3 regions of the Paenibacillus stellifer genome follow, and region 1 is predicted to be linked to each of the others. Evidence: riboswitches for the same ligand, from Rfam matches in the RefSeq annotation. Region 1 holds a riboswitch; each other region holds the start of a gene.
What was found. Region 1 has a riboswitch for cyclic di-AMP ahead of PSTEL_RS14490 (APC family permease). Riboswitches for the same ligand answer to the same signal wherever they lie in the genome.
Positions count from the first base shown of each region.

Region 1 (4,182 bases):
CAACCAATTCGGATACCGTCAGTCCGTCCGGAGCAGTGGGATTCTGCGGAAGTATAGCCAACTGGCGGGCCACTTCCTTGGTCGATTGACTGTGAATGGATTTGCCATCCAGCAGCACGCTGCCTCCGGCCGGCTTCATCAGCCGGGACATCGTTTTGAGAATCGTCGACTTCCCTGATCCGTTCGCGCCTACGAGCGCTGTGATCTTTCCGGTTGGAATGGTCAGATTGAGGTCTTTAACAATAATCGACTCCGAATATCCGATGCTTAATTGATTCGCGTTCAGGCGTTCCGCCATTTCACTTCACTCCTCATCCTCATCAAAGCGGTATAACCGCTGTAATAGTAACCGTTCATGTCCCTGCTATCAACCATCGAGCAATATAGCTCTCTTCTATATAAATGATATTGATTCTCATTATCTATGTCAACTTGAAAGATACTGAAAAATCGATATTTTCGGAAAACCTTTGTTTTTTCAGCAAAAAAACCGCCCCGGTGAACCCGGAACGGTCTTTGAGAACAAAGCAGATCTTACTAAGCTATTTATTTAAATGATAAGGCACTGTTGCGACGACAATATCTTTATGATTCATCAGATAAGTCCGGATAAACACACTTGTTTGATTATGCAGGACTGCCTGCCACCAGTGCTTCGTGATAAACTGCGGAATCAGAATCGTAATATGGTCCGTTGAGGCTGTCTTCCATTCGACCGTGTCGATAAATTTGACCAGCGGCCGTATAATGCTGCGGTAACGCGAGCGGAGCACGATCAGACGGACACCCGGGTTCCATTCCTCCCACTTCTGCTCCATCTTGCGGATCTCTTCCTCATCAAAGCCGACGTACAGCGCCACTACGTTATCGGTGAGCGACTTTGCATAGCTTAGCGAGTGAAGCACCGCGCGCGTCACGCCGGATACCGGAACGACGATCGTGCTGCCCTTGATTACCGGCTTCTCGGCATCAAGCTGAATCCGGAGCTGGTCTGCCGTATTCATATAATGCTTATGAATCCGGAAGAAGATCAGCATCACGATCGGCAGAAAGATGAAGGCTACCCACACATTCGAGAATTTCGTAATAATGAAGATCATCGTAATGGTCAGAGTTGTCAGCATCCCGATGGTGTTGACAATAAATTTCGTTCTCCACCCTGCAGGCTTCAGCTTATACCAGCGGATCATCATTCCGAGCTGGGACAGGGTGAACGGAATAAATACGCCAACTGCGTACAGCGGAATAAGATTGGTAGTCTCCCCGTGGAACGCTGCAACAAGAACCGCAGAGGCGACACCCAGAAAAATTATGCCGTTCGAGAATCCAAGCCGGTCACCGCGAACCATGAAGGCATGCGGCATGTATTTATCCTTGGCCAGCATGAACGACAGCAGCGGGAAAGCCGAGTACGCGGTGTTGGCCGCCAGGAACAGGATAGCCGCTGTAACCGCCTGAATCGCGTAGTAGAGGAAGCCGCGTCCGAAGGTCGATTCCGCGATCTGCGATACGACCGTCTCTTTCGCGTTGGGCGAAATGCCGAACCAGTAAGCGAGCAGCGTAATCCCCGTGAACATGAAACCGAGGATCAGACCCATCATCATCAGCGTCTTGGCCGCATTCTTCTCAGCCGGAGCCTTGAAGTTCGGAATGGCGTTCGATACCGCTTCAACACCGGTCAACGCCGAACACCCGGAGCTGAAGGCTTTTAGCAGCAGGAACAGGCTGACATTCGAAACGGCCGTCCCGATTTCGGGAACGTCGGCGTGTGCTCCACCGGTTGCGTACTTGATCACGCCTGTCACGATCAGAACGACGATAGACAGGACGAACAGATACACCGGAATCGCGATGAAGGAGGCCGACTCCGTCACGCCGCGAAGATTGATGATCGTCAGAATGATGATAACCGTCACGGCGATGGCTACGGCGTGGTCATGCAGGCTCGGATAAGCCGACGTGATCGCGTCCGTACCCGCCGAGGCGCTTACGGCAACCGTCAGGATGTAATCCACCAGAAGAGAACCGCCGGCCAGCAGTCCTGTTGAGACGCCCAGATTATCCTTGGCGACAATATACGCTCCCCCGCCCTGCGGGTAAGAGAAGATCGTCTGCCGGTACGACAAAATCAGAATCGCCAGCAATGCCAGAACAGCAAGAGCGATCGGCAGCGAATACCAGACCGCCGTGAAGCCGACTGTTACAAGCACGAGCAGTATTTGTTCCGTACCATAAGCGACGGATGAGAGTGCGTCGGAGGACAGAACGGCAAGTGCTTTCAGCTTGCTTAATTTCTCCTGTTCAAGCTCTGTTGACTTCCTTGGACGGCCGATCAACAGCCGTTTGACTCTGCTTACCATGTTGGATCCAGTTCCTCTCTTTGGTGAGTTGAAACGGTAATACCGTGCGCCGTTTTCAGTGGTTAATTTTCATAAATGGAGGCACAAAAATAAGCATACGGTAATGACCGCATGCTTAAGACATGATCATTATCCACTGTGGCTTACGAGGTTAGCTGGCGGATTCGGACTGTGGAAGCCCTACGGACCGAACATTTCGGTTCCGATTCACCCCTTGACCGGCTGGCGGTCATGTTGGTTCCCCCGTTTTTCCGTTATGGGAAAATTCAGCGCATATTCAACTTCTCACAAGGTCTAATATTAGTCGATAAACCCGGAGCAGTAAACAGTGAATAAGATGAAAATAAATTGAAAAACCGACTAAAAAGCGCAAATTTCCAGTAAGAAATCTTCTACTCTTTCATTCTCTTGTTTTATCCCTCAGGCTCTTGATTTTTCATTCTCCAAGGCTGTCTTCTTCAACTGACCGTTCTCTCCCGTTCCAGAGCAGCAGTCCGATCAGCACAAATGCCGTGAGCGCCAGAAGCGGAACCGTCACAAATCCGAACCAATTGAGATAGTCCTTGGTGCATGGGACGCCGATGCTGCAGGATGCAATACGTCCAAGAGCGGGTATTTTCTGTTCTGCGTAATGATAGGTCGAAATGCTCCCTCCAATTATGCACAAAGGCAAAATGTAGGGAATGATCTTCTTGTCGTTCCGGTAGGTCGCAATGCCGAGCAGCACGAACTGCGGGTACATGAAAATCCGCTGAAACCAGCACAGCTTGCAGGGTTCGTATTTAAGCACTTCGCTTAAGTAAAGACTGCCTGCTACCGCAACCAACGAGACAAACCAGGCAAGGTACAGACAGTGGCGTCTTACGAACTCCTTCATTTCGACTCTGCCGCCTTCGCCGCCGACTCGATTGCGTCTCCCACTTCGTTCAAAGCAAGGGCATTTCGGACCGCAGTCCCGTTGACAAACAGCGTCGGCGTGCTTGACACCCCATTGTCGGAGGCTGTCTTGTTATCGCGTGACAGTTCGTCGGCATAGGTGCGATTCTGGATATCAGTGCGAAGAAGTTCGTAATCGATATCGAGCTGCTCTTTTTGGGCCAACTCCACCAGCTTGTCCTCGGCAGCCCATCCTGAGTTCTCTTCTCCCTGGTTCTCGTACATCGCATCATAGAATTTCCAGAAGGCATCGCTGTTCTGATGATAGACCGACAGAGCGGCAAGAGAAGCTGTCTCGGAGTCGGGGCCGATAAACGACATATTGACGAAATACAGCGCCGCCTTGCCCGTATTGATATACTTGTCCATCAGTTCAGGCTTGACGCTATTCGTGAACTGAGCACAGGAGGGACATTGGAAATCGCCGAACTCCACAAGCTTGACCGGTGCGTCGGCCTGTCCAAGCCTTGGGAGAGTCGAATAGTCGAACTCGGCCGGCGTGGAGGCGGTGTTCTTGGTTTCTGAATCTTGGGAGGCTAAGGCAAACAGTCCGGCGAAAATCGCGATGACCAGAACCACTGAGGCGATCAGCAGTATTCGCGTTTTCTTTTTTTGGCGTTCCTGCTCCAGTCGCCGCCTCTCTTGTTGACTCTGGGCATTGGAAGGAGTGCTTCTTCTTCTCGGATTGCTCAATGTAAGTCTTTCCTTTCTGTCCCGTCGGACTTCATATTCAATAGATGATTTCTATTGGTAATAGTAAAAAGTATATAGTTCAGCTTATATCCTTGCAAATGGAAGGGAAAGGGAACTCAGCCTTCTTTCCTGTCCTGAGAGCGCCCGAACATGGACATGCACCTATTTCTGCCCTTTAAGGTTGTGATTATGC
Region 1 covers NZ_CP009286.1:3,138,781-3,142,962, forward strand. The annotation lists gene PSTEL_RS14485 (ABC transporter ATP-binding protein) at 1-298, opposite strand, end outside; gene PSTEL_RS14490 (APC family permease) at 543-2,360, opposite strand; cyclic di-AMP (ydaO/yuaA leader) riboswitch at 2,486-2,642, opposite strand; gene PSTEL_RS14495 (disulfide oxidoreductase) at 2,797-3,237, opposite strand; gene PSTEL_RS14500 (DsbA family protein) at 3,234-3,989, opposite strand.

Region 2 (4,182 bases), 2.7 Mb from region 1:
AGCCGCGGAGAACGGGGTCTGTTCTTTTTTTCCGGGATGAAGAAGTATGGCTTGCCGATCCTGCTCTTCAGCGCAATCGAGTGGGTGCTCACCCTTCTCCCCCTATACTGGCTGCTCCCGAAGGGCTTGCAGTTGCTGCACACTTCACCCTCCGGACCTTCACTCCTGCTCACGGTCCTCCCCGTCCTCCTGGCCTGGCTGCTGTATGTGTGGCTCATCCGGCTGCTGCTGCTGTACATGCAGTTCGGATACACCGGAGAGACCGGCATCCTGCCATCTCTGCTCACCGCCCTTCGCCGGTTCCCTTCCGCCGCGGGCATCGGATTCCTGATGGGTGGCGGAAGCCTGCTCGTCCTTGTAATCAGCGCCGCCACAGGCCTGCTGCTTCCGGGCTTCCCTGCTCTGCTTCTCAGACAGCTTGCTCCCCTGCCCTCGCTCGTATTCGGCCTCTGGGGACTTGCCTCTCAATATCATACTTGGCGGGGAGAACGAATAAGATCCTGAGCCCCCCTGGAAAACCCTTTCATTTATGCTATTTTTCAAGAAAAAGAGTTCAGAATCCTTGACGGGAATCTGAACTCTTCTTTTATTTCCCCTTCTCCAAACTCTTCCTCGGACGAAAAGGATTTGCCAAACGAGAAAACCTCTGCTACAATGAGGCTTGTGTTGAGGGTAACAAGTTTGTAATCTTTTAAAAAGATAAGCTATTTTGACGACTGTAGTCTAATTATGTCGAATTCATATTGAGGTGCACAACAAGCCAAATCCCTGGGCACCGGGGAGCGGGGGAACCATTTCTTTGGGTGAATTGATCTCGTAACAGAGGGATCATAGGGAACCTTCAAACCGAATCCTTAAGCTAACCACGCAGGCATTTGGAAGGGGAATTTCAGTTGAAATCGTTCAAGAAGAAAATCGCAGCCGCTGCGTTGGGTGTTGTGATGGCTTTCACATTGGGTACCGGAAGCGCTTTCGCAGACTCCAAGATGGACACTGTTATCTCTAAAACAATCGGAATCTCTTATAAAACCGGCGGCACGACAACAGCCGGCTTCGACTGCTCGGGATATACCCGCTATGTCTTCACGAAACTAGGTCTTTCACTTCCTCGCACTTCTCAAGCGCAATACAAAGTAGGATCCTCCGTATCCCGCAGCGAGCTGCGCTCCGGCGATCTTGTCTTCTTCAATACGACGGGAAGAGGCGTCTCCCACGTTGGTATTTATGTCGGCAACGGCAAATTCGCCAATTCTTCCTCCTCGCACGGCGTCACGATCAGCTCACTGAGCCAGTCGTACTGGGCCAGCCGCTATGTAGGCGCCAAGCGCGTTATGAGCAAAACCGCTTATCAATCGGTCGCATACGATTAATGATCTGCAATCATTACCCACCCGGATCTGATTTCTCCGATCAATTCCGGGTTTTTTCCTATTTAAGGTAAATATACACCAGATCATTCGCCCTGAAACAGTCCCCGCGAGAAATGAAAAACAAATTTTTTTGTCGGTCCTCAAAGATGCTCAATCCCAGAGAATTCGCGGGTTTTGGACAAATTCATAGGTAAGCGCCTAAATGAAAGCGTTATAAAAATGATTACAGCTATGTACAAAATGATTGCCAAGCGGCTAAAGGTTTGTTACAATTATCGCAATGAAATCTTAGTAACATTTTTGTAATGAATATTAACGTTTTCGCGATCTTTTTGTTACGAATGAATCGCTATACATCGAAATCACAATTACAGTAGGTGCCGAGTTCCCTGAAGCAGGGAAGCGGGGGAACCATCTTTGGGTGAATTGACCTCCTATTTAAAGAGTGGTCATAGGGGACCTTCTACCGAACCCTTAAGCTAACCTCGCAGGCATTGGAAGGAGTCCAATCGTTTGAAGAAGAAGTTGGTGGCAGCATTCCTCAGTTTCTCCATCGTTCTAGCAATCGGAGCAGGCAGCGCACTCGCCGATTCCAAAATGGATAAGGTGATTGGCAGCGCGATCGGAACCAAATATGTATCCGGCGGTACAACGACGAGCGGATTTGATTGCTCCGGGTTCACCATGTATGTGTTCAATCAAATCGGAATTGATCTGCCGCATCAGTCCGGCTCCCAGTATCAGATGGGCGAAGCCGTATCCCGCAGCGAACTGCGAGCGGGGGATCTCGTGTTCTTCAACACTAGCGGAAAAGGCGTATCCCATGTCGGCATTTATGTCGGCGACGGCAAATTCGCCCATGCTTCCACTTCCAGAGGCGTTATCATTACCTCTTTGAGTGACAGCTACTATGTGAACCGCTACGTCGGCGCCAAGCGCGTTATGAGCAACACCAAGTACCAGGCTGCGGCTGCCGATGCGCAAGATGACGATAACGTTCAATAATGTACTATTAATGTAGATTTGCCCCTGCCGGTCGCTGACCGCAGGGTTTTTTATTTGATACGCGACATTTTGACCGTCTTATTTACCATTTACCCCTTTCAAAATTTGTCAAACGCCGTTTATGAAGGAAATGACAAATTTCGGCGATTTATTTGAGAAATTGGGTACGGACACCGAGGAAAGTTTTTGCGTCGGTCCGGCCCTTTTTGTATATAATTTAAATAAAGGTCAGAAGCACAGGGTCTTGACTCTTGGATAAGGAGGCCGCTGAACTTATGATTAGCTCACCTGTAATTTTTCACGCCGTCCCTATGACAGCCGCGCATGCCAAAGATATCTGCACCTGGCATTACAAGGCGCCTTACAATATTTACGGCTGGCTATCCTGGGAGCAGATGGAGGCGCTCGGCATCGAATTCGGGGATCCGCGCATCCGCCGGGAGCAGTATGTTTCGATTATGAATCAGAATGACGAGCTTTGCGGCTTTGCCCAGCTATTCCCTTTAGACGGTGAGGTCCGCACAGTAAGGCTGGGGCTCGGCATGCATCCCGATTTATGCGGCCAGGGCACCGGGCATCTGTTCGTCAGTGCAATCATCGAGGAAGCCCGCAAGCGGTATCCCCGGCGGGAAATCGACCTGGAGGTCCTCACCTGGAACCAGAGAGCGATCCGCGCTTACCGGAAGGCCGGCTTCACCATTACCGATGCTTACGAGCGCCGTACGCCAAATGGAGTTAAGCCGTTTTATTGCATGGTTTACGATAAATCGCGGGCCTGACTATAGAAGCGGATACGCAGTCGAACCAGAGGAAATTGCGGGCGTGCCATGTGACCTGCCGTTGCCGTTGTCCGGGAAGCAATAAACGGAGTATCAGCGACAAACGCCTGCAGCGGTCTTTTAGACGCCAGGAGATACACGAGAAACAGAAATACGCCTTCCATCCTGCAGCCTCGCGGCTTCAGCGAAAGAAGGCGTATTTGTTAATGCTGTATCTATTGCGCGATTCTTGAGCTTCCGGGTAATGGGCTTACCGTGTCTTCTCTTACCGTGTTTTCTCGAACGCCTCATTAAATTCATGGGCTTCCCGAACGTCGAGCGCGGTAATTCCGCCTTCTTCACCCGTTGACAGACGCAGAGTAACCGTTTTATAGTCGATGGTAATATGCGGATGATGGGCGAACGCTTCCGAAATGGCGGCTACTTCATCCACGAAGGCAATCCCCTTCATAAAATCGCTGAACACATATTTGCGCACCATGGCTCCGTCATCCAGCTTCCAGCCATCCAGTTTGCCTATCTGCTCCTGCAGTTCTCCCTCGGTTAACAGCACTTTAGATTTCCTCCCTTGACAGCCGCCGGCTTCCCGCAGCCTTCCTTAAAACAAACATCCCTCAGTCTTCAATCCAAGGGATGCGCCAGGCTAAGGCTTATTTTCGGTTTAATGTATTCTGGGCTCCCGGCATTTATACCTTGGACACCCCCAATTTTACCATGAGGGCACATTCGGGGCAAATGAGCGGAGTCCTCAGATCAGCGCGACAGACTCCAAATCCTCTTCCCCTACCAGAATATTGATCCGATGCCCTTCCTTATCATAAATCACGACACCGCTGCCCACCTGTATGACAGGCTCGTTGCCCAAAGCAAAGAACAGATCCTCCGCGAGCGCCTCCCATACTTCCAGCTTCGATTCACGCGGCAGCTTCTGCCACTCCTCCGGGTCCATTTCAAAGAACAGATAGCTGTCTGGTATACATTCAACCGCTTTCGTTAAATCGTTCAATATATCGCCGTAATCTCTTCCA
Region 2 covers NZ_CP009286.1:148,090-152,271, reverse strand. The annotation lists gene PSTEL_RS00855 (hypothetical protein) at 1-504, shown strand, start outside; cyclic di-AMP (ydaO/yuaA leader) riboswitch at 749-889, shown strand; gene PSTEL_RS00850 (C40 family peptidase) at 942-1,370, shown strand; cyclic di-AMP (ydaO/yuaA leader) riboswitch at 1,739-1,879, shown strand; gene PSTEL_RS00845 (C40 family peptidase) at 1,884-2,375, shown strand; gene PSTEL_RS00840 (GNAT family N-acetyltransferase) at 2,651-3,154, shown strand; gene PSTEL_RS00835 (4a-hydroxytetrahydrobiopterin dehydratase) at 3,420-3,707, opposite strand; gene PSTEL_RS00830 (hypothetical protein) at 3,903-4,182, opposite strand, start outside.
Region 2: it holds a riboswitch for cyclic di-AMP, as region 1 does, so the genes downstream of both, PSTEL_RS00845 (C40 family peptidase) here and PSTEL_RS14490 (APC family permease) in region 1, are expected to answer to the same signal.

Region 3 (4,182 bases), 2.6 Mb from region 1:
GCGCCGTAGAGGCGGGAGTGACCCGGATGGTTAATATCGGGTTTAACCGGGAGACGATTCCCACCACCATGAAGCTGGCGGAATCGTACGATTTCATCTACGCGGCTGTCGGCTGGCATCCTACAGATGCGATTGACATGAAGGATGAGGATCTGGACTGGATCGCTTCCTTGTGCGCCCATGACAAAGTGGTGGCGATCGGAGAAATAGGACTGGATTATTACTGGGACACGTCACCCAAAGACGTACAGCATAAGGTGTTTAGACGGCAGATCGGACTGGCGCGCGAATTGAATATGCCGATTGTGATTCATAACCGGGATGCGCATGAGGATGTGGTTCGGATTCTGCGTGAGGAGAAAGCTTCGGAGGTCGGAGGGATTATGCATTCATTCTCGGGGAGCTGGGAGACAGCGAAAATGTGTCTCGATTTAGGCTTCCACCTGTCCTTCGGGGGACCGATTACATTCAAGAATGCAAGGGTGCCCAAAGAGGTGCTGGCACAGGTTCCGCTCGACCGTCTTTTGATCGAAACCGATTCCCCGTATTTGACTCCGCACCCATATCGTGGGAAGCGAAATGAGAGCGCTCATGTCAGATTAGTGGCAGAGGCTGCAGCGGAAATTAAAGGAATTCAATTGGAAAAATTGGCTGAAATTACGTATGCGAACGGGCTGGAACTATTTGGAATTAAGTGAAAACGGGAGAAAATCGGTTAAAAAAGTAAGCATGAGCGAAGGATTAAAGAATTTTAACGAAAAAACGAAGGATTATTACAATAAATTAACCAAATTTTTGCGCAAATCTGGTTGAAACAACCTTTACAACATGCATCGAAACAGGATATCATCGTTTCAGTGCAGTGAGCTGTTGGTAATACAGAGACAGCTGCTGATTCATAGATCGTCTCGCTGAGTCTCCGTATGGAGAACGGGGGAACCAATACCGCCCTGACGAATGATTCTGTACATGGCGTACACGTCGATGTCGCCGTCTAGGCCGTATTTGATTTCTTCACGTGGTCTTTGGGGTGAATGTGGAGGCAGCCGCCATGAGCGGTTGACCGAAGCTAGGGCGTCTCTCTTTCGTCCGAACCCGACAGCTAACCCCGTAAGCGCAAGTAAGAGAGGCAACCTCGTGCTTTGGCCGTTTATTCGGACATCCCAAGAAGCCACGAAAGAGTCCTCTGCCTTTAGGCTCTTTATCTAGGCTTCTTTTTGTTTGAAATAAACGGATTCCTGTCCGCAAACTGTTATATAACAGTTGGCCGACCGTGGAATTGGCAAAGCCGGGCAGGCGATTTATGAAGCAGGATGCGAAGCCTCGCCATGTATCGCGTCCTGTAACAATCTCTAGTAGCAAGGGTGAAGTCGCGTTAATCAAGTTACGCGTTCAGCCAGGCTATGTAAGGAGGATGTAGAAGATGGGCGTATTCCAACCAGAAGTATCCCATGATTCGCAATCATCCAGCAGGTTTAATGCATTACGGTTACGCTTGGAGCACTTCAATCTCCGCGTTTGGGCGCTTGCCGGTGTAATCGGAGTAGCAGTAGCGCTGCTTATTATGCTGTATGTACACTCTCAGAGCAGCAAGCAAATCACTTTAGTCATAGACGGTCAGGTTCGCTCGCTCGAAACCCGTGAAGATCTGCTCGGCGAAGCGCTTGCCGCAGAACTGATTTCGCTGAAGCCCTATGATCAATTATCGGCAGGATTGGGCGATGAGATTAGTGATGGTGATCAAATCATTATCAAACGGGCCAAAGAATTTACCCTGACCGAGAGCGGCACAACGCATACGCTCTATACGACCGAAGATACGGTCGGCCAGGCGATCAAGAACAGTGGAATTACCTTAGGGACCCACGACAAAATCTTTCCTTCGCTAGACTCCGCAATTACCGCCGACACGGAAGTCAAGGTGCTCCGCATCAACAAGCAAGTGGTGCAGCGGACGCAGAACCTGCCTTACCGGGTCATCAAGACGGCGGACCCTTCCCTGTATGTGGGAGATGTACGAGTAGCACAGGCAGGCAAACAAGGCGTCATGATCCAGCATATCGAGAAGACTTACCAGGACGGCAATCTGGTCTCGATGCGCATGATCGGCAAAGAAGTTCAAACGGTGACCAAGGATAAAATCATCGCCGTAGGAACGAAAGCCAAGCCTCAACCCGCAGTGGCGAAAGTGAGCTCCAGTCCATCAACTGCCATCAAACAGACCAGCGCGAAGATCAGTGCCAGCAGCAGCAATGTCGTAAGAAAAGCCGGCGTGGATTTTGAGTACAAGAAAATAATCAAGAACGTCTCGATGACCGCCTATTCGTCTGAGGAACCGGGCATTGGAACGCGGACTGCATCCGGAACTCGTGTAACGGAAGGACGGACCATTGCGGTCGATCCCGATGTCATTCCGATCGGCTGGTGGGTATATATCGAGGGGCTCGGATTCCGCCGTGCAGAAGATACGGGTGGTGCCATCAAAGGCAACAAGATCGACGTCTACTACGATTCCCTTAGCCATGCGCTTAACTTCGGGCGCAAAACACGGACCGTCTATGTCATCGGACCGGTTAAACCGGAGCTTGACTAGACCGCTGTAATCCCTTTTGCAAATTAGGCGGCAATACGCTATAGTGGTGTAAGCTCGCCCTGTATAACAAATTTAGCCAAAAAGAAGAGGAGCGAATCCTCTTCTTTTTCTTTTTTTGGGTAACGTTCGTCGTCCGAAAGCCTGGGCGTGCGTTTACCCTTGCATACAAGACTTTACAGGTTGTCGCATCGGCCAGGAGCAGGATGAGGCACCCGGGAGGAATACAGTACGAATGATCAAGGAATTAATAGTGGTTGAGGGTAAAAATGACACGGCCGCCGTCAAGCGCGCGGTTGATGCCGACACAATTGAAACAGGCGGCTCGGCCGTGGACCGCCGCGTTATCGCCAAGATTGCGCTGGCCGCCGAGCGGCGGGGGGTCATCATTCTGACAGATCCCGATCATGCGGGAGAGCGGATACGCAAAATCGTCTCGTCGAAGGTGCCGGGCTGCAAGCATGCGTTTATCCCGGAGCAGGATGCCACCGCGAAGGGTGATATCGGGGTGGAGAACGCGTCGCCCGAGGCGATCCGTCACGCGCTTGCACATGTGCATACCGAATTTGAAGGGGCGCCGGTATTGATCGGCATGGACGATTTGATTGCAGCAGGCCTGATCGGCCATCCGAGCGCCGCCGAACGCCGGATGGCGCTCGGCAACATTCTTGGCATTGGATACTGCAACGGCAAGCAGCTGTATAAGCGCCTCGCGATTTTCCGCATCACGCCGGAAGAGTTCGGGGATGCGCTGAGGCAAATGAACCAGGGAGGGCATACCCTATGAACGGCAGAGAAGAGATTTCGTCTCCCAGACGGACCAAGGAGATTATCGCCGCCCACGGCTTCTCCTTCAAGAAGAGTCTGGGCCAGAATTTTTTGATTGACCAAAATATTTTGAACAAAATCGTGGACGCCGCCGGCCTGAAAGAGAATACAGGAGTGCTCGAAATTGGTCCGGGGATCGGCGCTCTGACAGAGCGCCTCGCTGCGGAGGCCGGGGCCGTGACGGCGGTCGAGATCGACCAGCGGCTGATCCCGATTCTGTCGGATGTGCTCGCGCCTTATCCGCATGTCAAGATCCGGCATGGCGATGTGCTGAAGGTGGATCTCCGGCAGCTGTTCGCCGAGGATTTCTCCGGGGTCGAGCGGGTCAGTGTGGTCGCCAATCTGCCTTACTATGTGACCACGCCGATTCTGATGAAGCTGCTGGAGGAGAAGCTGCCGCTGGCGAACATCGTGGTCATGATCCAGAAAGAGGTGGCGGACCGTATGGCCGCATCACCGGGAGGCAAGGATTACGGGAGTCTGAGCATTGCGGTCCAATACTACAGCGAGCCGGAGCTGATCTGCACGGTTCCGCATACGGTGTTCATTCCCCAGCCGAATGTGGAGTCGGCGGTCATCCGGTTGAAGGTCAGGGAGCGTCCGCCGGTTGAGGTGAAGGACGAGAATCATTTCTTCGAGGTAGTGCGGGCCTCCTTCACGCAGCGGCGCAAGACGATCTCCAACAATCTGAAGGCCCGCTTCTTTCCCAAGGAGGGCCGGGAGCGGCTGGAGGAGCTGCTTGCGGCAGCGGGCATCGAGCCGTC
Region 3 covers NZ_CP009286.1:32,529-36,710, forward strand. The annotation lists gene PSTEL_RS00150 (TatD family hydrolase) at 1-698, shown strand, start outside; cyclic di-AMP (ydaO/yuaA leader) riboswitch at 900-1,132, shown strand; gene PSTEL_RS00155 (resuscitation-promoting factor) at 1,424-2,593, shown strand; gene rnmV (ribonuclease M5) at 2,826-3,377, shown strand; gene rsmA (16S rRNA (adenine(1518)-N(6)/adenine(1519)-N(6))-dimethyltransferase RsmA) at 3,374-4,182, shown strand, end outside.
Region 3: it holds a riboswitch for cyclic di-AMP, as region 1 does, so the genes downstream of both, PSTEL_RS00155 (resuscitation-promoting factor) here and PSTEL_RS14490 (APC family permease) in region 1, are expected to answer to the same signal.